2 regions of the Paenibacillus uliginis N3/975 genome follow, and region 1 is predicted to be linked to the other one. Evidence: riboswitches for the same ligand, from Rfam matches in the RefSeq annotation. Region 1 holds a riboswitch; the other holds the start of a gene.
The links. A riboswitch is a leader RNA that binds a small molecule or an ion and turns the genes downstream of it on or off. The one in region 1 is predicted to bind FMN.

Region 1 (16,751 bases):
TACCAGAAATGCAATCATGATCGCCATCGATAGGAACGTCATGAATTCATACATGTTACTCACAGGTACATGACCTGATCCCGCCCAACGGGTAAAGAAGTAAACCAGATGACAAATCAGGCCTATGGTAGCTGTAACGAACGCAATCTTACCCCATTTCGTTACGTGGGCCTCCGGATCTCTTTTTCTAAAACGCTTTCCCAATACGGCCATGCCGTAAAAAGTAAACGACAAACAATAAAGTAAAAACGCAACAATAAAAGCGTCGCTGCTAAAATCCACTAGACTCATGGTTTACTCCCCCTGTTATTCTCCAATGACTTCTCATCCACTTCGATGTCCATTTGCTTGAGTACTGCCGATATTTCCCGACGCAGTACGAACCAGTTCTTATTCGTATGCGCTCCCAAGGTCAGTACTCCGTTATCGATACGCAGCCATATCCGGCGATGCTGAAAATAGAAGCCCATGATCAGACCTAGCATGCCTATTGCGGCTCCAATCCAAATAAACGGCATCACTCTGTCAATACGGACGTTCAAGTAGGTGATGGATTCGGATAAATCAACATCCTCCATACTTTTCACATCCATGTTGAGAGGCATCGTTCCTCCAGCTAACTGGGTATTAAGCGCATCTTGTTGGAAACGTTCTTTATCTATTTGTTTCGGGAAGTAAAAATACTGAATTCCGCTCTCTGGCAGATCAGGTCCATGAATCTGGAACAAAAACGCCGGGGCATTCGGATTGGATGACAAATTTGCAGGCTCACCTTTGTCATTCAAGCCGAAGTCCGAATATTTGTATTTTAGCTTGAGTGTATACGGTCCAACCTTATATTCTCGCTCCGGATCTCTAATGTTCAGATTAAACTTGCCATACTCTTCACCCGTCTTCGTATTTACAAGCACTGGAGATACGGAGCGAAGAACCGGAGTCAAGTCATAGTCAAACTGGTATGCCTTGAGTCCGTTATAATTCAGTGGATCGTTTACATGAATCGTGTGACGGGCGACTTCTTTCAGCTGAGGCTCTTTAGTAAGATCATCACAGTCGGTTTCACACATATAAAGAATGGCCTTCGTTTCAAATTCCTTAGGTAACACTTTGCCCTTCCCTTTGAACTCATCAGGCATATCGTCTTCTGTATAAAATTCGACGGAGAAATCATCATTTTTCAAATAATAGCTCGTATCCGGAATTTTTTTCGCTTCGCCTTCAGGAAACCCGATATGGAGGTCCATATGCATTCCAGGCAAGCCTCTTGCAAGCACAGCCAGAAGAAATACAATTAGACCGATATGAAGAACGTACGGCCCCCAGCGGCTGAAACGCTGCTTCTCCGCCAGCAATGTCCCTCCGTCGGTACGGACACGGTACCCTCTTTTGCGGATATGAGGCTTAATGCGCTCTACCCATTCCGCTCCGTCTCCAGGCACCTGTGTCTGATAAGATACCTTTTGACGTGTAAGGAATGACATATGTTTCGGTATCTTCTGCCGGCTCAGTGCTTTATAAAGCGGCAAAACCCGGTCTATGCTGCAAATGACGAGAGAAGCACCGATCATCACCAGCAGCAGTACAAACCACCAAGACGTATATGTATGGGAAAGACCAAGCAAATAATAAATATGTCCCAATTGTCCATATTCTTGCTTGTAATAGACAGACGGGTCAATGTTCAGAAACGAACTTTCCTGTGGATAGATTGTACCCAGCATGGAACCGACCAACGTCAGTATAATCAAGTAGATAGCAACTTTGACGGACGAAAAAAAGTTCCAGACCCGGTCTATGACTCCCGGATTTGACTTTTGTGAACGGCGCGCCACACCGTCATACCGCATTTCCAAAATCGGTTGAGCATTCGCTTCCTCAGTCAACGGCTTTCCGCAGGCTTCGCACAATACAGTACCTGGCGGATTCTGATGCCCGCATTCACATTTGGTGTTCGTAATTAAAGGCTTTGATCCCAAGCTCATTTAGCATTCACCAACTGTTCAATTTGTTTATCAAGGGTGCTCAAGTCCAGCTCTCCGATCGTAATGTTAACGATTACGCCTTTAGACGACACAAAATAAGTTGCCGGCATAGCGCCAACTTTATAGTCCCCTACGGCCTCACGGTTCGGATCCATCAGTATGGGGAATTTCACGCCGGTTTGATTAACAAAATTTTCCACTGTCATTTTGTCTTCCCCAGCATTTATACCTATAACTTCGACTCCCTCGCTCAACCATTTTTCCCGCTGGGCCTGGAGGGCAGGCATTTCTCTCACACAAGGCGGACAGTACGTTCCCCAGAAGTTAATGACTTTAGCTTTGCCGTCATAGTCCTTCAAGGTATGCACTTTTCCATCGAGTCCTAACAACTGAAAGTTAGGAGCCTTGTCGCCCTCCTTGGGAATTCCATCATTACCCATAACAACGGTAGCCACAGCATAAGCACCCAAAAGAACAATAACCAACAGTATGATGATTTGAACCGTTTTTTTTGATTCGCCCATTTGAGAAGCAGCATCCTTTCTATGACATTCATCATATCGTTCGCAATAGGTGTGAACATCCTATGAACAATTATAACGATATTTGTCATAAATGCTGCATTCCAATTTGAATATTATGTGTCAGGTTTTAACTTTTTCTTCGCTGGCTTCCTTCCGGTTTGGCCGACTTTGCCATCTGCCGCAGCGTGTTGATTTCGTCCGCTGTCAAATGACGGTATAGGCCACGCTTCAGGTTTTGCAGCAGTAAGTCGCCATACGAAATCCGTTTTAGACGAATAACCGGATGTGATATCGCTTCGAACATACGGCGTACCTGGCGGTTGCGCCCTTCATGTATCGTAATGGAAATGACGGACTGTTTATTATCCGGATCAACATCCTTATACTCAACCTCTGCGGGCGACGTCATACCGTCTTCCAGCATCACTCCCTGACGCAGCTTGTCCAGTTCGGTACCATGTGGCACCCCTTTGACCGTCGCCAAGTAGGTTTTAGGCACATGATACTTCGGATGGCTGAGCAAATTCGCAAATTCTCCATCGTTCGTAAGCAGCAAAAGGCCTTCCGTATCATAGTCTAGCCGCCCGATCGGATACACGCGTTCTTTCACGCCCTTAAGATAATCCGACACGATTTTGCGGCCTTCCGGATCGGAAGCGCTCGTGATGACACCTTTTGGTTTGTTCAGCATGATATAAACCTTTTTCTCATTCTTGATCGGTTTGCCTGCTACCGTGATCATATCTTGATCGGGATCCGCTTTCGTGCCGAGCGCGGTTACGGTCTCCCCGTTTACCTGCACCTTTCCTTGCAAAATCAATTCCTCGCACTTGCGACGGGATGCTATCCCTGCTTGTGCCATAATTTTTTGTAATCTCTCCATGTTCGTTAGGTCACCTCATTCTAATGATACCCATCGACAGGATAAATCACAAGCGCATTCCAAGGAAAATATGCTCCAGGGCAAGTTTCAGAGTGCGGAAACAAATACAGCGGGGAAATCGAATAGAGTCGGGACAAATCCGAAATGATCTTGCAGGCAGTAAAAAGCTGCACCTTTTGCTCGATATTCATGGCATCATAATCGCGGTTGAAATCACCTTCCAGGCAAATGTGTATCTGCTCTGAATGTTTAAGCACAGGCGAAACGGAGACTGACCCATCTCTTTGAACAGTAAAATCCCATCTCTCTTTATTATGATCCTGTTCACAAGCAGAGTGGTGTATGACAAAACCTTCAAATTCCATATCATCACCTCATTATGCCTTTCTGAATGTATCAGTATATGATGGCATCCGGGCTGAGGATATGGACATTCATCCCTATAACAACACAAGCGTAAACGGCTTTGCCGTTTTTAACGGCAAAGCTTACGTTTCGCGAAAGAAATTTAAGCCAAGAAAAAAGCCCGTTTATCCGAAGACAAACAGGCATACAGCGATAGCAGCAATAAATCCGACCACATCTGAAAATAATCCAACCTTCAGAGCATAACGCCCATTACGGATACCTACCGCTCCAAAATACACAGTCAACACATACAGCGTTGTATCCGTACTTCCTTGGATTGTGGAAGCAATCCGGCCAACCAAAGAGTCGGGGCCATATGCCCGAATCAGCTCTGTCGTATAGGCTAACGATCCTGTGCCTGTAAGCGGACGTAAAATGCCTAAAGGTAATATTTCACGGGGAACACCGAGCCATTGCAAAAAAGGGGCTGTCCATCCAACCATAAATTCCAAAGCCCCGGAGGAGCGGAAAACGCTAATGGCCACCATCATGCCAACCAGATGCGGAATGATCGATATTGCGGTTGAGAAACCGTCCTTAGCTCCATCAACGAATGATTCGTATACCGGTACCTTTTTCGTATAGGCGTATAACGGGATAAATGCGATAATGACCGGGATTGCCCATGCGGATATTGAATTGATCCACGCCAGCACCTGTCCTCACCCTTTCCCGCTAACATTTGCACCGAGACCATTACCGGCACCGGGCGGCTTTGTGCGCCGGATCGTGAGTGCTCTAAACCAGCGGTCGGCAGCAATGGCCGCCAAGGTTGCCACCGCCGTAGCAAGCAGTGTAGTGCCGACAATCTCCGCGGGATTAGCAGATTGATAGTTCATCCTTATGGCGATCAATGTTGTCGGAATAATAGTAATGCTTGCCGTGTTTAGCGCCAGCAAGGTGCACATCGCTGGAGTCGCTGTATCTTTATCCGGGTTCAGCTTTTGAAGTTCCTGCATAGCCTTGATTCCCATAGGTGTGGCTGCGTTGCCAAGACCGAACAGATTAGCGCTCATATTAGACAATATGTACCCCATGGCGGGGTGATTCTTAGGTACGTCGGGAAATAAAAAGCGAACGAGTGGACCCATGAGCTTAGCCACCTTGGCCAGCATGCCAGAGTCTTCAGCCAGCCGCATCATTCCGAGCCAGAAGACAAGAACACTGATCAATCCAAACGAGACCGTCACACCCGTCTGAGCTCCATCAAAAGCGGCTTTTGTGACACTTTCGATATTTCCGTTGACCACGGCGAAAATAAATCCAATGAGAATCATACCCATCCATATCACATTGATCATTTCTCTCTCCCCCGTTTCTTTCCTGTTTCAAGCTCCTCTCCCTGAAGCTCGAAACTGCTAGTTAACTCCTCTAAACATCAATCTCAGAATTTGACCCGCCGCCTGCCACAGTGAACCTTTACTATTGTCACCTGCCAAAGCCGTTTTTTCCCTCTGATTGGTGAAATACTCCTCAGGCAGTCTGCTTCCTTCCACAAATACAGGCACCCGGCCAATCATAGTCCCATCCAATGTAAACTCTACAAATCCCCGAAGCCCAAAGCTCAAATCAGGGTTGCTTCGTTTATCCAGCACAAGCTTTTTAATTATTCGTTCCTCTTCGCCCTGTGCAAGAGCGTATGAAAAACCAGTCCCAGTTACAAGGGAATACCCCTGAATCTTCTGCCCTTTTACAGTTAATTGCGTTATAGGATAATGTGCAAAACCGTAATCCAGCAGCTTGGAATGATCATTCCAATCGTTACCGTCATTCAGTGTCACTGCCGCAATCTGCTGGCCGTTACGAGTGGCCGAGCTAACCAGGCAGCGAAGAGCTTTTTTCGTGTATCCCGTCTTTACGCCGTCCGCCCCTTCGTAAAAACGGAGCATTTTATTTTTATTGTCCCACTTGTAATCCCATTTCTCATTCGGATTTGGCGCCCGCTTTACGGGTGTTTTTACAATTTCACGGAATGTCGGATTTTTCAATGCATAAGCGGTTAACTTGGCTAAATCATTAGCAGATGAATAGTGCTCGTCGTGATCAAGCCCATGAGGATTCATAAAATGAGAATTGCTGAGTCCAAGCGCAGTTGCTTTCTCATTCATCATAAGCACAAAACCTTCTTCGGATCCTCCCACATGCTCTGCAATAGCCGAAGCCGCATCATTTCCAGAGCGCAGCATCAAACCGTAGAGCAGATTTTCCAGTGACATTTCCTCTCCAAGTTTCAAAAACAAAGATGAACCTTCCTTGGCAAACGAATTCTTGGTTACCTTGACCGGATCTTTTAAATTTCCCCGTTCAATAGCTACAATCGCCGTCATGATTTTGGTCAAACTGGCAATTCTAAGACGTTCGTCTCCCTTCTTGCTGTACAGTATCCTCCCTGACGTGACGTCAATCAATGCGGCGGCCTGTGCATGGTTTGATGGCGGAACAGGCTCCTCACTCTGAGGTGCCGCATACACTGATGTCGACGTACTAAACAGAAGAATGAAAGATGTTACCCATAGGAACATTGACCTGACTGAAAAAAGCTTATATCGATTCATAAATTTTATCCTCCGGTGATCAGAAATCTTGTACAAGTATATGCAGAATTTGCCGGGGGTATGTCCATCTGCCGAATCCGATCCCGTTTATACCCATAATTTCGGTCGTGAAAGAACAACAAAGATCCCTTCCGGTCTGATCGGAAGGGATCTGCGAACAGATTAGTTCGAAGTCTGCGCTGCGTTTTGGGAAGAACTAGAATTATTGGATCCACTTTGAAACATCGATTGAATTTGCTCGAGAAGATAAGGGGTCGCATCAATCATACGTTCGAACAGATGTGTCTGGTTATCCAATGGAACGATATGAACGCCTTCCTTGCCAACAACGAGAAATGCGATAGGTCGAATGGAAACACCGCCACCGCTACCACCGCCGAAAGGGAGTGAGCTCTGTTGCTGCTTGTCTCCGCCCGTAAGGCCGCTGCTGCCATTTTGCGTATTGTAGTCACTACCGCCTGCTGCAAAACCAAATGCCACTTTACTAATCGGAAGGATTACAGTTCCATCTGGTGTATTAACAGGATCGCCAACGATGGTGTTGACATCAACCATGGCTTTAATGTTTTCCATTGCTGTTTGCATTAACCCTTGGATAGGGTGATTTGACATGATGACTCCTCCTCTGCTGGTGTAAAAAATAAGGGCTTCCCTTCACTTTTAACAGTTTGCACGGATGATGGACGTAATATGTATGAGTTTAAAGCTTGGCCTGAACAAAAAATGTAAAAACAAAAGGCGCCCTCTTTAAATGGGCGCCTTTTGTTTTCTAACTTTTTTGGATTGCTACTTCTTAATTTTTACCTGTTTAACGGTATTTCAACATCCCGAGTTTCATCCTTATACTTATAGACACCAGGATTAATTTGGAGTTTACTGAATTTCGGTATATTCTGGTACACCTCAATTTTGCCCCCGAATTGGATCTGGAAGAACATGTCTCGACGAATTATCTCGTTCACGTTGTCAATGAAACGGTAAACCGACTAGACGAACAGCTGATTGATGCCACCTCCCTGGTGGTGCCATCACAGTTTACTCAAAAAGCACACCATAGACCACAAAACCAAGCAGGCTACCCAAGGATAAATCCTCCGGTGGCCTTTTGAGACATCTCCTACTTAAAACTTTACATATCCTGTTCTCCAATCAAGCCTTAAATAAGGTGTTCTGCCAAATCTTCAGTCCGCCTTTGATTTTCAATACTCGAATGACAAGTTTCAGCCCGGCAATGATGGCTCTACCACAGGAAACACGAACGACACAGCTGAAATCGGTCGACAATTGTGGCGGTCCGTTAAACTCAGGTAATACATGCAGCTCAGGTGTACTTTTCATCCTAAGATGGAAAGATAACCAGCCCAAGATCGTATGTTTCACTCCCCATACAGTACCCGCAGCTACTGCAGTTTCGGCAGCATTATCAAGGGCAAGAGAGGTAGACCAACGGATCTCCGATAACCTCACGTTGGACATCGTGTTTAGAAACCAGTCTTTAAAACCGTCAGTCGCCTGAAACAAATGCCGATAGTCATTGAATCGAAGCTTCTGGAATTTTGAGTTTTCCATTAAATCTTGGCTGGTTCCTTCGGATTGTTTAGAAAAATATTTGACTGTGTACTCAATGCCATTATCGTTCAGCATAATAGGTACTTCAATCCGCGCATTCACCAATCCGTACAGCATCCGAATTCTGACAATCATGCTGTATTCTTTACTTCGAAGTATAAGGTGCACTCGAATCGTAATGGTGGACGCCATGACGAGGATAAGCAGAGCAACCAATATAAGCAGCACCAGTATTAGTAGAATAAGCCATATCCCCACACTGTAACCCCCAAACATTGTTAAACACTCTTGGCTTAGTATGACAAAATATCCGTAAAATGATTCGAAGTGAACAGAAACAAGTAGAAACGACTTCGGCGTTCTTTTCAAAGGGGGACGGCGTTTCTGCGAGAATAAGCAAAAAACCCGGGAAAAGAAAATCCCCAGGCCTAAAATTTTTCAAGATTTCAATTTACATCATCAATGGTAAGCTGCTTTCCGTCCAGTTTATCAAACAGCATCTGAGTCTCTTCCTCCAGACTGTCCACATCCGCCTCAAATTGCGAAGGCTCCGGCAAATCTTTGATATTAGCAAGTCCGAAATAGTCCAAAAACGACTTGGTCGTTCCGTAGAGAATCGGTCTTCCGATCGCTTCCGCCCGACCTACTTCCTCGATCAATCCCTTATTGGTCAGCGTATGAATCGCCCGCTCGGCTTTCACACCACGTATTTCCTCGATCTCGACACGGGTGATTGGCTGTCTATAAGCGACGATGGACAATGTCTCAAGCGCTGCCTGCGATAGGGAAGAGCGTGAAGGAGAATAAGCGAGCCTTTCGAAATAAGGGGCATGATCAGGCAATGTAGCCAGCTTATAACTTCCCGCTATTTGGACGATTTGAATACCTCTATGCTCCTGTTCGCAGCTCTTTTTCATCTCGTTCAGCGCATCGGTAATCATGTCAGTCGGCTGCTCAGTAATTTCTGCGATTTGTTTGACCGACAAACCCTCCTCGCCGGATAAAAACAGCAGTCCCTCAATAATCGATTTCAGCTTCGGAAAATCCATCAAACCTTACTTCCCCTCTCCACTCCATTACGATGTCATCAAACAACTTCTCTTGAAAGCACCATATTTGTTTCATTTTCATTAATTCTAGAATCGCCAAAAAAGTAACGACAATCTCATGCCTTACCATCTCTTCGTGCAGCAGCCTGGAGAACAGCACTCTTCCTCCCGGACCAACACTTTCCAGAGTCTGTACCACCTGTCTTATCCGATCTTTAACCGATATTTCATCCCTTTGAATACGGGCATACGACGTGCGCTTGACCGCTTTGCTGAGCGCCTTTTGAAAGGCGGCAATGAGATCCGAGGTGTGTAAACCCTGTACAGGATTCTCCTCAATCACAGGCATGAAAGGGGATAGATCTTCCGGTTCTTTAGAATAGATCAGGCTCCGCTCCCATTCACGTTCATGAAGATGCTGTGCGATTCCTTTATACTTCCGGTATTCGATCAGTCTCTGTATAAGCTCCGCTCTCGGATCCACATCATCTTCTTCATAAAAATCAAACTCGTCCATTTCAATAACCGGAGGTTTTGGAAGCAAAAGTTTACTCTTAATCGAAAGCAGTGTGGCAGCCATCACCAAAAACTCACTGGTAATCTCAAGCTCCAGCTCCTGCATGCTCTGTAGATAAGCCATGTACTGTTCGGTAATCTCACTGACGGGAATATCCTGGATGTCAATTTCCGCTTTATCTATGAGATGAAGCAACAGATCCAGCGGTCCTTCAAACGTATCCAGCTTGTACAATACTACGGTCACGGTGAATCCTCCCGCCAAAAAATAAAATGCAGTGCCCGAAAAAAAGGGCACTACATTAAATAAGCACTATTTTAACTGTTTCGTCAAGTTTGCCATTTCAATTGCTGCCATTGCAGAATCCCAACCCTTGTTGCCGGCCTTGGTTCCTGCGCGCTCAATCGCCTGTTCAATATTCTCCGTTGTCACTACGCCGAAAATAGTTGGCACGCCCGACTTGAGATTGATGGCAGATACACCTTTCGCAACCTCATTACACACATAATCATAATGTGTAGTCGATCCACGGATCACTGTACCAAGCGTAATGACCGCATCGTATTTACCGCTTTCCGCCATTTTTTGAGCAATCAGAGGAATTTCAAATGCACCGGGAACCCACGCTACATCCACTTCGTTTTCCTGAACACCGTGGCGTTTCAACGCGTCTAACGCTCCGCCCAGCAGTTTACTGGTAATAAATTCATTAAATCGTCCTACAACAATGCCATACTTTAACCCTTCGGATACGAGATTGCCCTCAAAATAATGTGCCATACTTGTCATCAACCTTTCGGATTGGTTTATTGGTCTAATAGTTCTTTATTTGCTGCTTTGTTCGTTCTGTTCAATATCATCAAACTTCAGCATGTGGCCCAGCTTGGCCTGTTTAGTATGCAAATAACCGGTATTATCCTTATTCTCTGGCATTTGGATGGGAACACGCTCCACAACTTCAAGTCCATAGCCCTCAAGCCCTTTAATCTTCCGTGGATTATTCGTCAGTAGCCGGATTTGGCGAATGCCGAGATCCTTCAGAATTTGCGCTCCGATCCCGTAGTCGCGCAGGTCCGCCGGGAAGCCCAGCTTCAGATTGGCATCCACCGTATCCAGCCCCTGTTCTTGGAGCTTATACGCCTTCAGCTTGTTAATAAGTCCGATTCCCCGACCTTCCTGCCGCATGTACAGCAAAACGCCTTCACCCGCTTCATCAATCTGTCGTAAAGCTGCCTCAAACTGTGGACCGCAATCACAGCGGTGGGAATGAAATACGTCTCCAGTTAAACATTCGGAGTGTACGCGCACGAGAACTGGTTTATCCCCGTTGATATCGCCTTTTACAAGTGCCATATGCTCTTTGCTGTCAACCTCATTCGTGTAGGCGATTGCCTGAAATTCTCCGAAATCGGTTGGCATTCGCACGGAAACCTCTCGATTAACAAGCTTATCCTTTTCATTGCGATAGTGAATCAGATCTTTAATGCTGATCAGCTTCAGATCATTCTTCTGAGCGATCTGGGCGAGATCCGGCAGACGGGCCATGGTACCGTCTTCCTTAATAATCTCGCAGATGACACCCGCCGGATAAGATCCGCATAAGCGGGCCAAGTCAACCGCAGCTTCCGTATGACCTGCACGACGCAGAACACCGCCATCCTTCGCAACCAGAGGAAACATATGACCTGGTCTTCGAAAATCGGACGGCACCGCGTTAGGGTCCATAATGCCACGAACAGTTAATGAACGCTCAAAGGCTGAAATGCCTGTGGTCGTATCTTTGTGGTCAATGGACACGGTAAACGCCGTTCCGTGATAATCGGTATTTTGAGATACCATCGGTTTCAGATCCAGTTCCTGAGCCATTGCTTGGGTGATGGGCAAACACACTAACCCCCGGCCTTCCGTGATCATAAAATTAATCACTTCCGGTGTTGCTTTATCTGCAAGTGCGATAAAATCCCCTTCATTCTCCCGATCTTCGTCATCAACTACAATAACGACTTTTCCTCTCATTAGATCGTATATCGCTTCCTCTATCGCACTGAATTCAAATCGGTCATTCATTGCTGTTCCTCCTCATTTTCATGGAGATGTATTAAGGCCTTAACTAGGCAAAACCATGCTCTGACAGGTAATCATGACTGATTCCGGTGCTTGATGTTTTGCTGGCAGCCCCTTGTGAGCCATAATGAAGCAGGTGATCAACATACTTACCTAAGATGTCATTTTCTATATTCACTTTATCGCCCGCTTTTTTAAATGCCAACACGGTTTCGGCAAGCGTATGAGGAATGATCGAAACGGTGAATGAAGAATCATTAATTTTAACGACCGTTAGGCTAATCCCGTCCAGAGTGACCGAGCCCTTAGGTATGATGTACTTAAACAGATCCATGTTCGATGGAGCAATCTCATAGACAACCGCATTTTGATCGGAATGAACGCTTCGGATGATCCCAACGCCGTCAACATGGCCCTGGACGATGTGGCCTCCGAATCTGGCTCCAGCAGCCATCGCCCGCTCCAGATTTACTTTGCTTCCTCCTTGAAGCTCTTTGAGATTGGTGCTCCGGTATGTTTCTGGCATGACATCTACCGTAAACATGCTCTTTCCGATCGTTGTTGCGGTTAAACATACCCCGTTGACCGCGACACTGTCGCCAAGCTTTAAATCATCCATTATACGTAATGCCGATATGCTAAGCACCATGGCTTCGCCTTTGCGACCAATCTGGCGCATTTCACCGATCTCTTCCACAAGTCCTGTGAACATAAGCCTCCTCCTTTCCAGATTATGTCCGTTTTTTGTATCAGCTTAATTTACAGATTCGGACCAGACCGGTGTTCCAGTGATACACATATTATCACCCAGTTGTTCGAATTCAACATCGTTCAACGTGATGGCATCGCTCATCTGCTCTACCCCACTAAACATGAAGTTTGATGGGGCGCCCAAGCCGCCGACAATCTTTGGAGCCATAAAAAGGACCACCTTATCCACAAGCCTTTCTTCAAGCATGGATCCGTTTAGAGTGCCGCCTCCCTCTAGCAGGATAGAGCCGATCTCCTTCTGACCTAATAGGTCCATTGCAAGCTTTAAGTCTACCCGGGGGCCTTCGCCGCAGGAAATCACCTCGGCTCCTATTTCATGGAGTGCCTCCCGTTTCTTTGGATCCCCCTGCCCTGTTGTTAAAATTAGTGTTGGAGCTGCCCCGTCATGAAGCATTTTGCTCCTGAGCGGAATTCTCAGCTTGGAGTCCACCACAATTCGAGTCGGATTCAGTCCCTCAACCGACAAACGAGTCGTAAGCTCCGGATCATCTGTTATGACGGTAGATACACCGACAATAATCGCTTGATGCCGATGCCGGAGGGTGTGAACCCTATCTCTGGCTCCTTCATTAGATATCCATTTGCTATCACCGGTTTTGGAAGCGATTTTGCCATCCAATGTGCTTGCCGTTTTCAGCGTGACATAGGGCCTGCCTGTCGTTATGAACTTCATAAACGGCGCGTTCAGCTTGCGGGAACGCTCGCTCAGAATCCCTGTATCTACCTGGATTCCAGCACCTTGCAGGATTTCAATTCCCTTGCCTGCAACAAGAGGGTTGGGATCTTTACTCGCAATAACGACCCGCTTGACACCTTCCGCGATCAACCTTTCACTGCATGGAGGCGTCTTACCGAAATGACTGCATGGCTCTAGTGTTACGTAAACCGTACTACCAAAAGCTTTGGCTCCCGCCATTTGGAGTGCATGCACTTCGGCATGAGGAGCACCTCTTTCCAGATGCGTACCCATCCCGATAAGCTTGCCATCTTTCACAATGACACACCCAACTACCGGATTGATACCCGTCTGTCCTTGAGCCCGCTCTGCCATTTCCAGTGCCAGTGACATATAAAATTCATCATTCATCATATCCATCAACAATATTCGCCTCCCCTCACATCGAAGTTTCGCACTGACAAGCAGTCAGGTCGAACCGGGTTCAACATTCCTGCACGGGATGTTGTCCCGTTCTGCACAAAAAAGCCCTGTCCGGATCATATAATCCAAACAGGGCTTTGATTTAATTGGGAGAATAAATGTATAGTACGGACAGAAATAAACAAGACATGCTGGTTATAACCAAAGAAGAGCATCAACTGTACTGCTCAAAAAGCAATACCATTTGTTGCACATACTTTGTGAAAACCTGCACATATCAATTATTACTTTCCTATCAGACTATACCGCAAAACAAGCGATAATTCGCCTTCTCTCCTTCTCCCATCCAGACTATACTGTCGGTCCCGGATTTGCACCAGGTCCACCGCATATACTTACGTATATCCGGGTCACGGACTAAGTCCGCAGTGATAAGCTTTTGCATAGGCTTTACGCTTCTTCACCACGTCCATCACCGCCGGTAGGGAATTTCACCCTGCCCCGAAGGATCGTTCATTATTAAATTGTATCCTTACATGTTCTTGATACCACTGTTTTGAAAATATCGAAATTAAGTGGTAATCATGAAAAAAGCTTATCACTCAATAAGCAAAAAAGCAAGGGTCCGAAGCTTACTTTTTCACAGTAATAAATATTTAATAAGTATGTATTTTTGGCTTTTGACTTCAAATACGGCGATTCAAATCTATTAAACTTGCTCATTAATCAAATCCATTAATTACCTAGACTATAGTTCGTTTGATATAGTACTATACTCCTATTGCGATAAATAGGGAGGTTTTTCCATGAAATTAAAGAAATCAATAATACTAGCCATTATTGGTTCTGTATTGTTTTCGCTTGGTCAATTAATGTATCTGATACTACAGTGGTTTGAACCATCTGATTACTATTTCTTTTTTGATTTTTACCGTGCTCTAGATTGGACATATAGAACGATAAATATTTTTAACTTCCTCTTCTCACTTTCGATGGTTAATTTATTTATTTCATTTCTTCTAACACAAAAGAAAAGGAGTGCCCAATAACTTGACTACTGAACTTGAAAAAATTCTACAATCTGACACAGAAGAGCAAATCAATCGAGACATATTTCCAAAAAAGGTATATCCCGAAAATAACATTTTTCATAAAACACTTCATTATATAGGTGTGTCAATTTTTGTAATATCATTTATTGCTGGTATTGTATTTGCAAGTGAAAAAGATGGTTATCATACATCTTTTTCACTTGTTACAGCTATAACATGGTGGTCTAGTGGTTTTATAAGTGGAATATCTTTTATGGCTTTTGGTGAAATTGTTAAAATCCTCCATGATATACGAGGTAAATTTCATTAATTAATTTCGACCAGTTGTTTAAAGCAACTGGTTTTTTTATGTACGAATCAAAAAAACAACCTCCCTGCCGTTATCTAGATAACGACTTGGGGAGGTTGTCCATAATTTTGTATTAAGCTTCGAACACTTTAACTTCTTTCATTTTGTCGCCTGGTTTTACACTGTTTACCAATTCCATACCGCTTGTCACTTTGCCAAATACCGTATGAACGCCGTCCAGGTGAGGCTGTGGACCGTAGCAGATGAAGAACTGGCTGCCGCCAGTGTTAAGGCCTGCATGCGCCATGGACAATACGCCGGTTTCATGCTTGGTTGTGTTAGTAGCCGTCTCACAGTCGATTGTATAGCCAGGACCACCTGTACCATTTCCTGTCGGGCATCCCCCTTGAGCTACAAAGCCCGGGATTACACGGTGAAAGCTAAGTCCGTTATAAAAACCGCTGTTAGCCAATTTTTCGAAGTTGGCTACAGTATTAGGCGCTTCTTCAGGAAAAAAGTCAATTTCCACTGTGCCGCCGTTTTCTAACTCGATTGTACCTTTTTTCATTTCTCTTCACTTCCCTTAGTATATTGTTCGATCAATGACGTTCTAATCAATTCCATTTCCATGTCTTGATTACGTTCCCATTGTATCTTATTTGCAACATCTGTTGCAAACAGGTTGGCCATAAGAAAAGCGTCTATCGACGTACCCTAAAGAAGGCAGACCGCACTTATTGGTAGTTTTTCTTGCGAGATAAAGTTACAGTTACTCAGAAAAAAAGGATCCCCCTATACAGATGTAAGGGAGTGATCCTTGTTGCGGGCAGGTCAGTATATCTAGCTCAATACGGTCTGCTTGTTGATACGCACAGGCACCACGTCGTGTCTGACGATGTCTTCAAGACTCTCGCGACGAACGACCAGATCACCAATACCATCTTTAACGAACACAACCGCCGGCTTGCGGATCCGGTTGTAATTGCTCGCCATGGAATAGTTGTAGGCTCCTGTACAAGCAACGGCAAGCAAGTCGCCGGATTCAACTTTGGGCAGTTCCACATCCCAGATTAGCATATCGCCGCTTTCGCAGCATTTCCCTGCAATCGAGACCTTCTCTTCAACCGGCTCATTCGCCCGATTAGCGAGAAGTGCCTCATATTGGGATTCGTACAGCGCAGGACGAGGATTATCTGTCATGCCTCCATCAACTGCGACATATTTACGTACGCCTGGAATATCCTTGCTGGTTCCCACCGTATACAAGGTTGTTCCTGCATCGCCTACGATACTGCGGCCCGGTTCAACCCAAATCTCGGGAAGTTCAGGTGCAATGCCTGCAAAATGTGTCTTGACTGCGTCCGTGATCGCCTTAACATACTGTGATACATGAAGTGGAGTATCCCCTTCCACGTAACGGATACCAAAACCACCGCCGAGATTTACCACGCTGAACGTCACGTTCAGACCTTCTTTAACAGAGCGTGTAAATTCAGCTACACGCTGAACCGCCATTTGGAAGCCTTCCACTTCGAAAATCTGTGATCCGATATGGGAGTGCAATCCGAGAAGTTCAAGATTTGGTTGAGACGCTGCAAGTTTCACCGCTTCATAAGCCGAGCCGTTACCAATGTCAAATCCGAATTTGGAATCGGTTTGACCGGTGGAGATATATTCATGAGTGTGTGCTTCTACACCAGGAGTTACGCGAAGCAGAATCTTCACTTGACGGCCCTTCTCAGCCGCAATAGCCTGCAGCAGATGAAGCTCTACCTCGTTGTCTACTACAAAGCAGCCGATATGGGCATCCAAAGCCATTTCGATTTCATCCGGTGTTTTGTTATTGCCGTGGAAATGTATCCGTTCCGCGGGGAACCCCGCTTCCAGAGCCGTGTAAAGCTCTCCGTCGGATACGACATCAAGGGACATCCCCTCTTCTTCCGCCAGCCGACACATAGCCATCACACAAAAAGCCTTGCTTGCATAAGC
Region 2 (16,751 bases), 1.1 Mb from region 1:
CCTGTAGCGACAGCGCGCAAAATATTTTTCTGGCTGTCAATCTCGATCGTAACCTCAACCGTAGCCTCGCTCGCACCTGATTTAACGATGCGCTCCATAATTTCGGCCCTGATCCGCTTAATATCCTCTTCCGTCGGATTCACAACCGTCCGTTCCATCTGTTCCTTTACCATCGCCAGAGCCACGCCGATCGTGGACACGTACGGAGCATTGTTGGCAATCTTGCTCTTCATGTTTTCTCGCTCCGCCATCGCAGGAACAAGAACCGCGCCACTACCTCCGCCGCCTACCAGCGTAACAAAAGAACGGTCCAGTTCATAATCCTCAATCATTTCATTAACCGTCTTCATCGTTTTATCGATTGCGATGTTCATGACCTGTCTGGCGGCTTCTTCCACACTCAGTCCGACATGGGCAGCGAGCGCTTCCCAAGCCTTTACCGCCGCTTCCTTATTCCCTTGTGCATAATCGCCTTCCGGAATATAGCCAAGAATGTTGGCTGCCCCGGACAATGTATAAGAGTAATCTTTACCGTTCTCGCTCTCAAGGATAATGTATTCTGCTGGGTCACCTTGCCGAGGGCTAACAAACTTCACCTTGGGATTTACAATATCCTCCGTCTTAGCGAAAGCCTCATATTCCTTGCCGGCAATGTGCGCGCTTCGCGGGCCTACATCGGTGATCTTGCCGCCCGCCACTTTGATCATGCTGCCCCCCGCAATACCAAGCGTACGCACATCAAGCGATTGAAGGTAAGTCCGGTGTCCACCTACCTGAGCGTTCTTGATCATAACTTTACCGTTCTTGATCACGGAAATGTCGACACTGGTACCGCCGACCTCGAAGAAAATGCCGTCCGAGATTTTCTCATACATGAGCGCACCGGCCACCCCGGCCGCCAACCCGGACAACATCGTCAGAATCGGCCGCTTGCGCACCTCATCAATGCTCATAACCCCGCCGTCACAACGCATGATCATAAGCTGTGATTTAATGTTGGCGTTCTTGACGGACTTCTCCGTCATGTTGGCCGTCTCCATCATCTTCGGTATGAGCGAAGCGTTGACGACCGCTGTTCTTGTCCGTGTCTTAAGCCCATAAAGCTGGGAAATCTCATGTCCGCCAGTTGCATAAATCCCTTTACGGTTGGCAATTTCCACGACACGCAGCTCGTTCGCAGGGTCATCTACGCTGTAGGCCTCGGAAGCCACAATGACTTCCGCCCCCTGCTTCACAAGATCATCGATTGCCGTTTCAATCTGCTCATCCTTTAATTCCTTGGAATCCACATACGTATGATACGTCTTCAAATACTTTCCTGGGGCGAGCTCAATATCACCCGGGTTGGACTCCGAGCGTGCACTGAGACCATCGAGACCGGAACCCATTCCGATAATACCGACAGATGCCACGTCCCCCTCTAGCAGCGCATTCGTTGCTTGCGTTGTTCCGTGAGCGATAAACGTTACATCATCTGGCAGGATTCCCCGGCTAGCCAAAATTTTATTCAAAATTTGCACGATCCCCTTCGCCACGCCGTCTTCATCGTGGTGAGTGGTCGGAATTTTCATTTTCTCTATAACTTCATACGTTTCATTATCAATAACAGCCGCGTCCGTAAACGTGCCCCCGACATCAATGCCTACCCTTACTTTTTTTCTCTCCATTGTTCTCCCTCCTGAAGTAACAGGCGGGGTTCGCACATGCTATGCAACGCCCCGCCCGAGTTCATGTGCCGGATTTAAAAGACCATGAATGATCCGATCAGCATCGAAATGAGTACGGCAACCATCATCCAAGGCAGTGTCTTTTTCAAAATTTCGTTAATGTCACTCTTCGTAAAGTCTGCAACCCACACGTTGTGCGAGTTCGTTGGGTCAGAAACCGCTTGCACGTTACTCACTACACGCAGCGCCAGCATCGCAGCAATCGGAGTCATCCCAGCCGTTACGAACAAGGCAGCAATACCACTTCCGAGGCCCCATACGTTCAGCGGTCCACGATAAATAGCGAGTGGTGACAAGAGAGTAAAGAAGAGAACGTACATGATCGGGTTCGTCGGCAGAACCGCTTCAATCAGAGGCGAGATGAGCGACGACACCTGCGGCGCCATAACAGAGTTCAAGAGAATACCGATACCGATCATCAGCGCCATCGCTCCAGCAATGTCCTGAATCCCTTCCACCAGCGCACTGGATAGTACGTGAACTGGACGCTTAGGCCATGTTAGTAAAATGGTTACCAGAGCACCGATAACAACCGCCGGTACGATATCGAGCTTAAAGGCAAATACGAGAACAACCGGTACAATCGGGCTGATCAGTGCAATGGTTGGAACTTTCTTTCCTTCTCCGCCAGTAGCGTTTGGCATAGCCCATGCCTTACGGCCTTTGCCGTCTCTTTTAATGTAGAAAATAATCATGGCTAGTGAAATAAATATAAGTGGCAGAGCCGCTACAAGTGTGTAGTCAGCAATCTCAGCAACGGAAAGGCCGAGAACGTCCACATACACAGCCCAGTTGGAGACGTTAAACAGAGCCCCCACCCCGACAGCCGAAAGAACGACGATCGAAGCGACAAACTGGGATATACCTGCGGTAAGCATGATCGGAATGACGATCGTACCGACCAAGATGACCATACCAAGTCCGCCTGCTGCGGAGAAAATAATCGATGCGGTCGCAAAGAACAAGACCGCGATCAGAACCGGTTTGTCGCCGGCAAGTTCAGCTGCTTTACGTATAATCGATTTTGTAATACCGACTTTGTTCAAAATCTGTCCGAACCAGGCACCAAACACGAGGCCTGCAATCGCACCAGACAATCTCATAGATCCGGCTGACAAAATCGTTTTTGCTATTGTAGCCGTTTCCGGATCATCAGACATCCAAGGAACGCCCGCAATGACCGCAAACAATACAGCCATTAAAGGCAAAGCCAGAATTGTCGGAAGTTTCCGAGTCATCATCAATCCTACAAAGATCAGGAAGACGAGTAAAATGCCGATGGCTTGAAACCACATTAAAGTTGTCACTTTAATTTCCCCTCTCGATATGGTTACTGCTTATAACGAGTTATCACTAAATTTCCAGAAAAGCACCCTGCTCTTTAAGACTCTGCTGTACTTCTTTGATATTGACATCCTGTACGTCAACTCCGCTCTTGGCAGCAATCGCTGCCGCTACACCCCCGGCATGACCGATGGCACCTGTTGTCGGTGTCGTTCTCATCGCAGACTGTGCTTCAAATGTTGCCGAGATACAACGTCCGATTACGATCAGGTTCCTTACGGACTCTGTTATCATGCAGGAGTAAGGAATGCTGTACATACCGCCCCACTCCAACTTCTGATGCTTCGTTCCTTCCCCGTCCGGACTGTGAATATCAACAGGGTAACCTGAATGTGCAATGGTATCCTCGAACAACCGCTGCTCCATCAAATCTTCAACCGTCAGTGTGTACACTCCCTTAATCTGCCGGGAACCGCGCACACCGATGCTTGGACCGGTCGATTCCACCACGGCGTTCTCAAAGCCTGGAATGTACTTCCGAACAAACAGTTCAAGCTCACGGCATTGTTTACGACCTACCATCTCCGCCTGGCTCAGGCTCATCGCATCCGTTGCGTCATGACCCAGTATACGGGTCGTGTTCATGATGACTTCACCTGGATTGTTCGTCTCGAAGAAGAGGATATTTTCCCGCGGGATGGAGATTTCACCCTTCGCCTTGGCTTCCTTGAACAGGCTGTCAAACCCGCCAACCGACAGTCGCGGCGCTTTCTCTATGATTGATGTATCTCCGTTGTACAGTGGGAAATCATCGGGATGACTATGGATGTATTCTTTAACCTTCGGAATGTCCACATTGTACATTTTCATCTTCAAAGTCATCGGCTGCATCGCCCCGTCGGACTCTCTTCCCTTTGTAAACTCCGCACCTGCTCCAACAGACAAGTCTCCATCTCCCGTACCGTCGATAAATACGGATCCTTGAATTTCGCTCAGCCCCGACTTGTTGCACACTGTTATGCTAACGATCCGGCCATTCTCTGTCTTCACTCCTGCCAACATCGTGTGATACAAAATCTCTCCGCCGCTCTCGGTCACCATCAGCTCAAGTTCATGTTTCATGGCCTCCGCATCAAATGGAGTTACCGAATACGTAAACCCGACGGTATCAAAAATATGTCCCGGTGATTTGCCCAGCTTCTTCAAGCGCTCAATCAACTGATTGGTATATCCCTGTATCGCCAACTTCTCACCCGCATGAAAGGTCATCATCGGACCGACGCCGTTCGCGGTAAGCGTCCCTCCCAAAAACCCGTGGGATTCAACAATCAATGTTTTTGCCCCTGAGCTGGATGCCGCAACCGCAGCCATCGCCCCGGAAATGCCTCCGCCCATTACGACAACGTCATACTTTTGCATACTCTCCATTTCCATATTCGCTCCTTCTGGTAATGATGTATGATGATTTCTTGACCTTAGAGTAACAGACCACTTGGATTATGTAAATGCTTTCAGGAAAATATTTTTCTAAATATCCGGAAATTCAGAAAATGATTTTCCATCATGAGTGAAGGGGTGTATGAACTATTTTTCAGAACAGCAACTTTCTGTAAAAAGAGGACGTCAATATCAGTAGAAATGCTTGATTTATATTATAAATCGGTTTCATAGAGCGGGGAGGCATAACAATTGAATAAATTAATAATCACTGTAATCATGCTATTATTCAGCTTATCGTTAATCGGTTATAATCCGGATACGACTGCTATTGAACCGGGGATTGAAGGATATGTCGTAGGGAAAGCGGACGACCAGATCCTTGTCGTGAGCAGTGTGCCAAAGGATTACAGCTCAACAGGCGGTGTGAAAGAATTCTATAATGCGATCTGGTTTTCGAATGCTCCAAAAGACATTTCAATCGGCCAAAAGGTGCAGGTGTGGTACGATATGGTGCTGGAATCCTACCCGGGAAAATCGAAAGCTAAACAAGTTTCTGTTGTGCCAAGCAGTCAACCGGAACACGCAAACTTGACCGAGCCAGAGGTCATTCGTAAAGCTTTGACGTCACAAGGATTGAGTAGCGCAGAGGTTCCTGTTATAAAAACAGTAAATTATATTGCTGAAAAGGATATTTGGATTGTTCATATCAAACAAGGAGAAGCTGAATTGAACGTACAGATTATAGACGAAAAACAGAATTCGGAATGAACGGTCCACCAAGACACGGGACGTTCCGCGAATACGTCCAATCCATACAAGCTTATGGCTGCACAACACAAATAGACCATGATAAAGGGCATAAACGCCAAGGATCACGATCTATATTCTTGTTATTGCTGTATGAAATGGTTCAGCAGGACACCTCTTTCGCAACCGGTGCCGCGCATGCCGATATATCCGTTACCGAGCTCACGTTATCGTAAAATGTAATACTAACTGCCCGCATTACACCATTACCCGCCTAGCCCTTCACCGAACCACCCATCAAGCCGCGCACGAAATACTTCTGCAGCAGGAAGAAGATGGAGAGCGGCATGAGCATCGATATAAAAGCGGCTGAGGTAAGCAGATGCCAGTCGTTGCCGCGGGAACCGACCAGATCGGCGATTTTCATGGACATCACCTGCACGCTCGGCTGGTTGCCGATGAAAATGAGCGACACCAGATAGTCGTTCCATACCCACAGAAATTGAAAAATCCCAATGGAAGCAAGGGCCGGAACAGACAGCGGAAGAATCAGTTTACTAAAGATCGTAAAATGGTTCGCACCGTCCATAAAAGCCGATTCGAATAGATCCTTCGGCAGCTGGCTGATAAAGTTGTACATGAAATAGGTAACGAGCGGCAGACCAAAAGCGGTATGCGCCAGCCATATTCCCAGGTACGTGCCGTTCAGCCCGAGCGCGGTGTAATCCTTAAGCACCGGAATGAGCGCGACTTGAAGCGGAATGACCAGCATCGCGATGATCAGGACAAACAGCGTTTTGCGTCCCGGAAACCGCAGCCAGGCAAAGGCGTAAGCCGCAAAGGATGCGATAAGCACCGGAATAACCGTTGCCGGGATTGCAATCGTCAGCGTATTCCAGAACGCCTGGGACAAGCCCGTGCCTTTGTCCTTCGTTTCGCTGCCGTCGGCGTTCTTAATCGTATACTCTTTGCCGCTGATCACATTTTTATAGTTGTCCAGCGTCAGCTCAGAGCTGCCCACCCAGCCCTGCTCCTGCACGCTGATTTCACGAGCGCGCCGGTTTTGCCAGATCAGGCGGCTGTCTTCCGCCATGACACCCGATTTCAACTGATCATCGCTGAAGGTCTTCCCATTCACTTCAATCGGTTCCCGGAGATCGATATCCTTGGAGAGCTTGATCGTATCCGCTGTTTTCCATTCCTGATGCGGAAACACGTTCCACCAGCCGGATTGCATAATATCCGCCGCCGGACGGAACGACGAGACCAGCAGTCCCAGAGTCGGAAGCAGCCACATGATGCAGATGACGCCGAGGACCAAATTGACGATCCAATTGCCCTTTCTTTTCTTTTTGCCCGCCATTTAAAATCCCCCCTGCTTGCGGAATTGACGTAGGTTGAAGTAAATCACAGGAAGAACGGCAATCAGTAGCACGATGGCCAGGGTTGAGCCGTAACCGAAATTCCGGTACATAAAGAACTGTCGGTAAAACTGCGTCGCTACCACCTCGGTGCCATATTGGCCCCCTGTCATGACCATGACCACGTCGAAAATTTTCAGCGTAAACACGATAATCGTGGTCGTGACGGTAAGAATGGTTGTCGAGATGAATGGAATGATGATCTTGAAGAAAATCCGGATTTCCCCGGCACCGTCCACCCTGGCCGCCTCCAGAATATCCTCGGGCACCCCTTTGATTGCGGCCGAAAAGATCACCATCGCAAATCCCGTCTGCATCCAGATCAGGATCATAATCAGGAAAAAGTTGTTCCACGGTTGCAGCAGACTAACCCATGCCTGCGGTTCACCGCCGAAAGCGGTGACGATGGCGTTCAGGAGACCGATCTGCTCATCTCCCGGCTGATAGTAGTACACAAACTTCCAAATAACGCCAGCGGCCACAAAAGAGATGGCCATCGGCATGAAAATAATCGATTTTGCAATCCGCTCATAACTGCTCCGGTCTGCAAGAATGGCAATCAGCAGCCCAAAAGCCACGCAGAACAAGGTTCCGACGAATACCCACAGCAGGTTGTTACGCAAAGCCGTCGCGAGCAGCCGGTCGCTGAAGATTGCAATGTAGTTGCCGAGACCGACGAACTTATCAGAAGATGCATTAAAAAAGCTTAAATAAAAGGTGCGCAGCGCCGGAAGCACCAGCAGCCATCCAAGAACAATAACTGCAGGTCCTACAAAAATATACGGCAGCACCCTCCTCCGCACCATATCCGGAAACTGCTCAACCGCCCAGCTCAGGGAGTAATAGATAAGGTAAACCCCGAGAATCCCCCACAATACAGCGAAAAATGCCGTGAGAAGCGGATTAAGCGTGGAATCCCGGAAGAACATAAATATCAGGCCGTTGATTACGATGTTGGCGGCGACCACGCCCAAAAAGAGCAGCACTGCTCTGAGGCTGATCCCCCGTTTGGCTTGTGTGTTCATTGAATAACCTCCTAAATAGACCTGAAGGATGCAAAAAGAGAGGCAGACCTTCTTGCCAAACGACTGCCCCTCTTTTTGTCATACCAAACTTACAGCTGTTATCTCTAATTCGTCAGTTCTTCCAGCCGGATTGGATTTGCTCCAGCACTTCATCCATAGTGGCCGTTCCGCTCACGTAGTCGGTCATCCCCTTCCAGAACGTGCCCGCACCTACTTTACCCGGCATCAGATCCGAGCCGTCAAAACGCAAGGTCGTTGCATCCTGTACAAGCTGCGCCATCCGCTTGTCGGATTCAGAGGAATACCAATCGAGCGAAGCATCGTTCATTGGGGCGATGACGCCACCGGACTGTATCCATGTCTTAATGGATTCACCGGTTGTGAAGAACTCCATTACCGCACGGACTTCCGGACGGTCGTTGAACATGGCGTAAATATCACCTGCTACGAGCACCGGCTTGCCATACTGCTCATCAATCGGCGGCAGATAGAACCAGTCATAGTCTTCATCCACCTTGGCGGTTTCCGGGAAGAAACTTGTAATAAAGTTGCCCAACAGGTTAAACCAGGCTTTAGGCGGATTATCAAACATCGGCTTCACGGCATCCCCGAATGATGTGGTAACGATAGATTTGTTGCCGCCGTATACATAATCAGGATTCATCCAAATTTTAGACATGATTTCAAATGCGTTTTTGACTTCCGGTGAAGTGAACGGAAGCTCTCCCTTCACCCACTTGTCGTAATTTTCCGGTGTGGTCGTACGAAGCATAATATTTTCAATCCAGTCTGTCGCCGGCCAGCCTGTAGCGGCTCCGCTCTCGATCCCGATTGCCCACGCCGGATCGCCGTCCTTGGCAATCTGCTCGGTAAGCTGCATCATTTCATCCCAAGTCTCAGGAACCTTATAACCGGCTTCCTCAAATTGCTTCTTCGGATACCAGACCAGGCTCTTCACGTTGCTGCGATTCCAGATACCGGTCATAATTTTACCGTCTTTGCCGTCCATCATGGACATATCAAGCCAGCTTTGGTTGTAGTTGCCTTTCAATTTGTCCTGGTCCAGCACACTGGTCAGGTCGATGACTTTGCCGGTTTTGGCGATTGAAGCCAGTAGGCCGGGCTGAGGGAAGTCGGCGATATCCGGAGCGTTTCCTCCGTCTACGCGGACGTTGATCGTAGCTTCAAACTCTTTCGAGCCCTCATACTGGATGTCAATGCCGCTTTTTTCCTCAAAGTCCTTAATGCTTTCCTCGAACTTCTTCTGGTCCACGTCCACAAAAGGCCCGTACATCGTTACCTTTGTGCCTTTGTACTCCCCTTTAAGCGCTTTTTCTAGCGGCGATCCCTCAGCTGCATCCGTACCCGTATCCTTGTTCCCTTCATTGCTGTTATTGCTTGGCGCCGGTGGCTCTGTTGTAGGTCCCGCTTCACCCGATCCTCCGCAGGCGCTCAGTATCATTACAAAGGATAACAGGAGCACCATCACCAGTGACATTTTGGATTTTGCAGCTTTTCTCATATTTCCTTACATCCCCTTTGAAATAAATGTTGGAAAACTGACATCCCTTACAGTCCAATTTATGAGATTCTAAGATCAGGAGTTTGCGGATCACCTCCTTAATAGAGCTTTTCGAATGGCTATGTCAAACCAAGCTTGAACCCTTTATAAAAGCGTTTATATTTATAATATGAAAAGCTTTTCAAAACAGCCGAAAAGCAAGGCTATTTTTCCCTGGAAGACTCTCTGACAATGAGTTTATGCGCCATCCGCTCCCTTAGAACGCTAACGTTTCCTGTGGTCGCAAGCTCGTGAAGCTTCTCGGCTGCACGGTATCCCAGCTCATAGATCGGTTGGGCAATCGTGGTGAGCTTAGGAATAAACATATTCGCCATCCGCAAATTGTCAAAGCCTACGACAGACACCTGCCCTGGAACAAGCACATTCCGGTCCTTTAAGTAGGAAATGACGCCCATGGCAAATTCATCGGCTACACAAAACACCGCGGTCAGCTCCGGATAATCCGTAAACAATTCGTGCGCAGCGTCATAGGCGTGCTCGAAGCGGTGTGTTGCGAACCGAATCTTCCCGACATTACGCTCTAGGCCCGCTTCCGTTAGCGCCCTTGCAAAGCCTTCATATCTGGGAGGCCCTGAAATCGAATTGTCATGATTGAACCCGATCATTCCGATTTCCCGGTGGCCAAGCTCGATCAAGAACTTCACCGCATCGTAAGCCGCTGCCTCGTCATCGATTTCCACACAAGGGATATCGTATTCATCCGAATGTGTGGACAGGAGAACAACAGGTATTTTGGTACGGACCAGCTTTTCGTAATATTCGGGATACAGGACATCACTGGCAAATACAATCCCATCGACCTGCTTCTCATGAAAGGTGTCAATATACGAGAGAAGCCGGTCCTTATCGCGGTCCGTATTGCATATCATCAAGCTGTAACCAAATTTAATGCACGCATCCTGCATTCCCCGTATAATCCCGGTATAGTAAAAATTCTCGATATCGGGAATGAGCAGGCCCAGTGTAAAGGACTTCTTATAGATCAGGCCGCGTGCAAAAGAGTTCGGCTGATACTGCAGCTTCTCAATGGCCTCGAGTACCCTGTTTCGTTTACTCTCCGCCACAGAGTCCGGTGTATTCATAACTCTGGAAACGGTGCTTATAGACACCTGCGCCATTCGGGCTACATCTCGGATCGTTGATTTTATCATATTAAACATCCTCTTCTGAAAACCTTTTCAAGGCGATTATAGCAAGGTAGTTAGTCATTAGCAATATATTTTTAAAGCGCTTTCATAAAAAGTTTTAAGGCAGGTCACCCACGGATGAAGTCATGGGACGGCCTGCTTTTTTTTCTCAGAGATGACACTGTTACGAGCCCTCGGATGAAAAAAAGCTGCCGAGTTGCCTCGACAGCTTGTTCATACACATATTCTTATCCCTGCTCTCCCGCCAGAGAGCTGGAATCTGATTGTCTGGAGATCATAAACAGTGCGAACCAGATCAGCAGGAAGCCCGTAATTTGAGCGTAAGTTATAACCTCGCGGAACACGATCCAGTTAATCAGCACCCCTACCATTGGGAAGCTCAGCTCCCCAAGCGTCGCTACCGACGCTTTCGTTGTCGTAAGTCCTTTGTAATACACTAGCAGACTAAGCAATCCCGGCAGCAGTGCTTGACCGATCAGATTAAGCATAACCGCGGCAAAATCCGTTGTTCCGGCAGCCGGCAAATTCCATGCTGCTCCTTCACTCCATGTAATGACGCTGAGCAGTGGAAGAGCCAGAACAAACCGCAGAGACGTGACCGTCTCATATTTCATCTGACCGACCATCAAACGTCCCATCACTGTCGATCCGCCCCACAGTGCAGCAGCACCTAGTGAGAGCAGACTTCCGACCTGTATAAACTCGCTCCAATGGCCAATCGGAAGCGTGAATCCGAAGGTGAGTAAATACGTACCGCCAAGTGCCAAGATAAAGAGAACTGAAAAATGACGTGGAAGCTTTTCCTTAAGTAGCAGACTGGCCAAAATAATGGCAAATAACGGTTGTAGCTTCTGCAGTAATAGCACGGCGTTCAGGTTCCCGCTCGTCAGTCCCATCGTGAACAGGATGGTGGCTATACCCGAGCCGCCCCATGATATGAAGAGCAGCGCACCAACATGCCGCCAACCGAGACTCTTGAACTCGTGACGATTTTTCCAGATAACCGGTATCGCAATAAGAGATATAATAACATGTTCAAGCAGTACGATCTGAGAGGAAGTCATATTCTTCAGAAGAATGATCCGGAACAGGGGATCTACACCCCACAGAGCCGCTCCCAATACAACCAGCCAAAATCCACCTTTAAAGCTGCTTTTCCCTTTCGCCGTTGAGGTCGGCTGCACCTTAACACTTGAGCTTACATTTTCCATCTTGCTGTCTCCTGTCCTGAATACGGAGTCTTACCAGCAGAAAGCCCCCGTAATCGACTATGTCGAAAGATACGGGGGCTGACCAAATAAGCCTGCCGAAAGCTTAAAAAAGCCCGCGACAAACTCATGTTTGATCTTCTCCCATCCGGACTATACCGTCGGCCTTGGAATTACACCAAGTCAGTCGCCATCTCAATCTCGAAACAGCGAGTCGCGGGCTAAAGCACGTTCACAAGTAACGCACCATCACCGCCGGTTAGGAATTTCACCTTACCCCGAAGATCCATATTCATTTATTATATTTTGTAATGCATGATTAACTTGAACTTATGATACTAAAATTTAGGACAATTCGCTGATACAAAGATCACACTGAAATTATATCACGAATAGTTTCATGTAAATACATTTTTTTTTGCAGAAAATCATGATAATTTCATATCATAAGTTTGTTACTGAGAATTATACAGCAAATATCGATAAGTTACCACTATAAAAATTCTCTATTTATTTACAACACTATGGTCGATAGGTCCCTTTTAAATATTCGTACGTTCCCCGTATGGCCTGCTTAACGGTGCGTATTATCTAGCTGTCAGATACTCATGCTGAAGAATCCCCATCTGGACAATGTCGCCCCATGCACCGTCCCGGAAGATCGCTTGCCGGGAAGCCCCTTCATGCTTGAACCCTATTTTTTCATATAAGTGTATCGCTTTCTGATTAAAAGAGAACACCCTTAAAGAGACCCTGTGCAAATTCAGCTCCAAAAATGCATAATCCAGCAGCAATCGGAGCGCCTCGGTTCCATAGCCCTTGCCCCAGTAGTCTTTTTCGCCAATATCGATAATACACTCCGCATTGCGGTTTTTGTAATCCAACTGAATGAGAGAAATGATGCCAATCGGCCGATCGCTTTGCTTGTCCAGGATGATATAGCTTTTGGAAGTGTCAGATCCCAAAATCACATGGCTGACAAATTCGTGTGTATCTTCCTCAGTAAACAAATCTAGTGAAGGACTGGTCGTTGTCATGACCTCAAGGTCATTTCTCCATTGGTTGTACATCTGCACATCATTCGTTGTCATCTTGCGGAATTTAATTCTAGCAGATTCAAATAGCATTGCTTATTCTCCTTCCTAATATGTTCAATCTCCCTTATATCCGTCCCGGAACAACATGGACTTCAAAGAAAACACCAGCATTTCCATCTGTTCATCTACCTTTGTTATGTCATGACCCAGGCGAGCAGTATTAAGTACGATTCCATCCATACATGAAATAAGATAGCGAGCAATATGACCGATGGGCACACTTGGGTTGAATTCGCCTTGCGAAGCTCCTTTTTGAAAAAATGAGGTTAATACCTCAATTAGTCTCTGGTAACGCATGTTCATGTAACTCTCGTTTCCTGAATCCGTTCGATAATGTAACGACAAAAAGTACTCGGCATTAGCCAATGCAAGCGATGGCTCTCCAGCTTCCATCCCCTTCTGCTGCGTTAAGAGCCATCCCGTCAGCTGCTTCCAGTACGTCTGTGTGCCATCTTCGATTTGAAAAGACAGAGCATCTTCTTCATCCTCCAACCGAAGCAGCTCTACATAGACATGTTCAATATTGTCAAAATAGGCATACAGCGCCCCTCTGGACACTCCAGCTGCATCCATCACATCCTGCATCGTAGCGCGATGATACCCTTTGGCAGTAAACACTTGTTTTGCCGCCTTCAGCAAGTCCGTTTTTTTCTGCTGCTTGTATTGTTCGCTCACTCTCGGAGACATCTCTTCCTGAACCCCTTTACAAATTAGACATGAATGTCGTTTTATGAATTTGATTATAACCGACATTGATGTCGGTTTTCAAGAACGAACGAGCTGCAGTTGAATTCAAATGACAATATGGCTTTCTCAGAAAAAAAAAACGGACTGCTCAAAGTAAAATCGAGCAGTCCGAGTCCGTTTATTTTTCAAATTCACCTCAAAACGTAAACCAGTATATCTTATAACGATGCGTTCTTACCAAGCCTGCTTTTTCCGCTGTTTTTTGCGAGGCGATGTTACTGTCCATACAGTCCCACCATGCCATAATCCCATGCTCATGGAAATCGTTCAACAGTAGTTTCACAAGCGAGCTCGACAGCCCCAAGCGCCTATAGTCCTCCAATGTCTCTACACCAATAGTATGAGTCATTCCGAACTTCGCAGAGGATATGGCCAAACTTGCGATAACATTACGGTCAGTAATGGCAGCGTAACCGTGTCCTTCAGCTAAGAAATCGCTCACTGTCCCCCAATACTGCTCAATATACTGAACTAAAAAGTCAGCATTTCCCGCTCCATTTCGTTCCCATTCATCAAGCTGCTGCGCGTCTAACCTGGCAGCCGTAAATGATTCCGGAAAAACAGGGTTTCCGTTGCCTTGATACTGCCCGGCAATTGGATCCGTTTTATATACATATTGATAACTGTCTTTCATCCCTCGGTTACCAAGCGTATCTTGGATAATCGACTGCCACCCCTCACTATCCACCGAAAACTCAAAATAATGAGTATCCTTCTCTTTCAGAAACGGAATGATCTCATTGTCTATCAACCTTTCCAAGGTCGCATTTGATATTCGCGATGAAGGGCACCCCATAAAACAAAAACTCTCCAAACCTCCCGACCAGACGAGAGCTGATGAAGGATGATCACGATCGTCCACCCACACTTTACCGGGATTATGTCCCGTTACAACTCCTCCAAACATGGCATCACTGTCCATACGAAGCAGCTGTTCACCCAATTTTTCATTACGTTCTTTTATTAAAAACATTTGAATACACGTCCTTTATCATAAGGCCGACTCATCCCGCAAAACCTGATGTTTATCGCCTATATTTATTTTTTGGTGAAACGTTATTTCGTAATCTTGGTCGTCGATAAGATTCTACATGCCGCATCATGGAAAGAAATACTTCCCCCCATTGCTGCTCGTTGAGCGTACAAATAGACACATTCCTCTCCAGCTTAAGCACTCTTGCCAGCTTTGTGATCTGTGCAGGTGAGAATACATCTCCCAATGCTGCAGAGAATGGAAGCCGTGGATCACGTAAGCCGTGAACTGCTAGTGCCATAAATTTGGCATGGTCCTGCGGCAGCACCGCTGGATTTTTCTTTTTGCGGATGATCAGCACGGCCGAATCCACTCTCGGACGAGGTGAAAAATGTTCAGGAGAGACGGTCCGTACGATCTGGAATTCAAACCACATTCTCCATTTCAATATGCGTGGATCAGTTATCGGTACCGACGTAAACCTCCTGGCTGCCCCCTTCTCAACAATGAGGATAGCGCACTTTAGAGGCACGCCTGGATAACCGAGCAGCTTGTCGAGAATGGCTGTCGTAATGGAAAACGGTATATTCGATATGACCGAAAACGGATCTCTTGGAAGATCAATCTGCAAAAAGTCGGCTTGTCTTACCCGGATATTCGATATATCTTTCGTCTTCTGGGCAAGCTTCTCGGCATAGACGGGATCGTTCTCGACGGCCAGCACCTTTCCAGCTTTTTCAGCCAATGGAAGGGTAATCGCTCCCGTGCCTGCACCAATATCCATAACCGTATCGTTCGAGTTTATATGTGCAAGGCGGATCATTTCATAGATCAGCGGCTTGTGGATTAACAGATGCTGCGAAGAAAAGTTCGGCGATTGCGCAAACTTTGCTCCGCGGATTTTTTTATTTTTTAACACAAAAAGCACCTCATTCATTCGTATATGAGAGAATGAAAAAGGTACAGATCAAATAACCCTTGTTCATTTCACAAAAAATGAAAGGGCATAAATGTTCTGTACCTTACACTATCTCAAACGAAAAAATGCGATGCAGCAGCACATACAATCAAAGCCTCCGTCCATTTAAATGAGCTAGGTTTTAAAAAAACTACATGATCAGTATACCAAACCAATGTACCGAAAGGTACTATTTTCCATGAATGGACTACTTCATCATACTAATCCAAACAAAGTAAACCCGATGGTATTAATCGCAAGGTTAGCACACATATGAACCATCCACGATGTGTAAATGTTCCCGTTTCTTTCATTCAACCAATTGAATAACAAGCCTGCCACAAACAAACTTACAATTAACACTATGAATAGCGGAACTGTAAACCAGCTCGTCATCATGGCGATGTGATACACGGAAAATGCGCCTGCGCTGAATATATAAGCGAACTTGCGACCGGTCAACTTCTTCAACGTCAGAAAGGCAAAACCACGGAAGAAAAACTCCTCCAGCAACGAATTGACAATGGAAATGTAAATAGCGACGAACACAAAGTTGCCCGCATTTACGCCGATATTGCTCTGTAATGATTCCGTGACTTGAGTGAAATCAAAATACGGCCCGATCAAGAAGTAACTGCCCAAAATAAACACATATACACCTAAACCAAGCAGTATGGAGAACCGCATCTCTTTTTTCTCAAACTTGAATAATGGCCTAAAAGATACCTCTTTACTGATGAGACTATAAACGATCGGCAGCGTTAGAAAAATGAGAATTTTAATGATCGATTTCACCGCATAATCGGGAGATATCACAGCATCTACATAAGCCATTGCGATACATCCAATAACAATCATCGTTATTATTGAAATTATATTTTTTCTTGTATTCATGGAATATCGTAAAACTCCAATTCTTTCAGGTTCGGATTCTCATGGATAAGCCTTCTAACCTTCTTCAGCGTGTTAGGTTCAATGGGCGTACCACCATTTCTATGAAGTAATATCCATCTTAGACATGCCATAGCCTCGAATACGGCGAGTTCATCCGACCGAATATCATTTTGTAATAAATACGCAGAACTAAACACGGAAGCATTCCGCTCTGACAAGTATATCTTCTTCAACACAAGTGACCATGCAAAATCATATCTTGGATCTCCGTATTGTCCGTTCGTCCAATCGATAACAGTCAATTGTTCATTCTGTTCCAGTATATTTCTCAGATGATAATCACCGTGTATGACTCGTTCCTGCTTGATTGAGGTCATTCCAGCAAGTTGAGTGAATGCCTTGTCCAAGTCAGAGTGATTCTGAATCCCCGGATAAAAATAATCCTTAAAATCATACGTTGGAAGCTGGATCGGTCCTAGCTCCTCCACTGGAGTTGTATG

Region 2: another riboswitch for FMN. It lies ahead of B9N86_RS23235 (DMT family transporter); the one in region 1 lies ahead of ribD (bifunctional diaminohydroxyphosphoribosylaminopyrimidine deaminase/5-amino-6-(5-phosphoribosylamino)uracil reductase RibD).

What each region holds. Positions count from the first base shown of each region.
Region 1 covers NZ_LT840184.1:3,869,811-3,886,561, forward strand. The annotation lists gene ccsB (c-type cytochrome biogenesis protein CcsB) at 1-291, opposite strand, end outside; gene B9N86_RS18325 (cytochrome c biogenesis protein ResB) at 288-1,982, opposite strand; gene B9N86_RS18330 (redoxin domain-containing protein) at 1,979-2,506, opposite strand; gene B9N86_RS18335 (pseudouridine synthase) at 2,634-3,389, opposite strand; gene B9N86_RS18340 (peptidoglycan recognition protein family protein) at 3,410-3,754, opposite strand; gene B9N86_RS18345 (spore maturation protein) at 3,920-4,453, opposite strand; gene B9N86_RS18350 (nucleoside recognition domain-containing protein) at 4,460-5,098, opposite strand; gene B9N86_RS18355 (D-alanyl-D-alanine carboxypeptidase family protein) at 5,156-6,352, opposite strand; gene ytfJ (GerW family sporulation protein) at 6,515-6,964, opposite strand; gene B9N86_RS18365 (DUF2953 domain-containing protein) at 7,502-8,179, opposite strand; gene scpB (SMC-Scp complex subunit ScpB) at 8,368-8,970, opposite strand; gene B9N86_RS18375 (segregation and condensation protein A) at 8,939-9,733, opposite strand; gene ribH (6,7-dimethyl-8-ribityllumazine synthase) at 9,800-10,267, opposite strand; gene B9N86_RS18385 (bifunctional 3,4-dihydroxy-2-butanone-4-phosphate synthase/GTP cyclohydrolase II) at 10,313-11,554, opposite strand; gene ribE (riboflavin synthase) at 11,598-12,263, opposite strand; gene ribD (bifunctional diaminohydroxyphosphoribosylaminopyrimidine deaminase/5-amino-6-(5-phosphoribosylamino)uracil reductase RibD) at 12,306-13,418, opposite strand; FMN riboswitch at 13,752-13,934, opposite strand; gene B9N86_RS18400 (hypothetical protein) at 14,228-14,470, shown strand; gene B9N86_RS18405 (hypothetical protein) at 14,472-14,783, shown strand; gene B9N86_RS18410 (peptidylprolyl isomerase) at 14,896-15,330, opposite strand; gene lysA (diaminopimelate decarboxylase) at 15,603-16,751, opposite strand, start outside.
Region 2 covers NZ_LT840184.1:4,925,394-4,942,144, forward strand. The annotation lists gene B9N86_RS23190 (hydantoinase/oxoprolinase family protein) at 1-1,667, opposite strand, end outside; gene B9N86_RS23195 (citrate transporter) at 1,742-3,034, opposite strand; gene B9N86_RS23200 (FAD-dependent oxidoreductase) at 3,081-4,439, opposite strand; gene B9N86_RS23205 (YobA family protein) at 4,701-5,219, shown strand; gene B9N86_RS23210 (hypothetical protein) at 5,216-5,434, shown strand; gene B9N86_RS23215 (carbohydrate ABC transporter permease) at 5,473-6,561, opposite strand; gene B9N86_RS23220 (carbohydrate ABC transporter permease) at 6,562-7,644, opposite strand; gene B9N86_RS23225 (ABC transporter substrate-binding protein) at 7,757-9,166, opposite strand; gene B9N86_RS23230 (LacI family DNA-binding transcriptional regulator) at 9,370-10,377, opposite strand; gene B9N86_RS23235 (DMT family transporter) at 10,602-11,585, opposite strand; FMN riboswitch at 11,715-11,872, opposite strand; gene B9N86_RS23240 (GNAT family N-acetyltransferase) at 12,170-12,709, opposite strand; gene B9N86_RS23245 (TetR/AcrR family transcriptional regulator) at 12,734-13,366, opposite strand; gene B9N86_RS23250 (GNAT family N-acetyltransferase) at 13,563-14,399, opposite strand; gene erm (23S ribosomal RNA methyltransferase Erm) at 14,452-15,318, opposite strand; gene B9N86_RS23260 (CPBP family intramembrane glutamic endopeptidase) at 15,574-16,251, opposite strand; gene B9N86_RS23265 (aminoglycoside phosphotransferase family protein) at 16,248-16,751, opposite strand, start outside.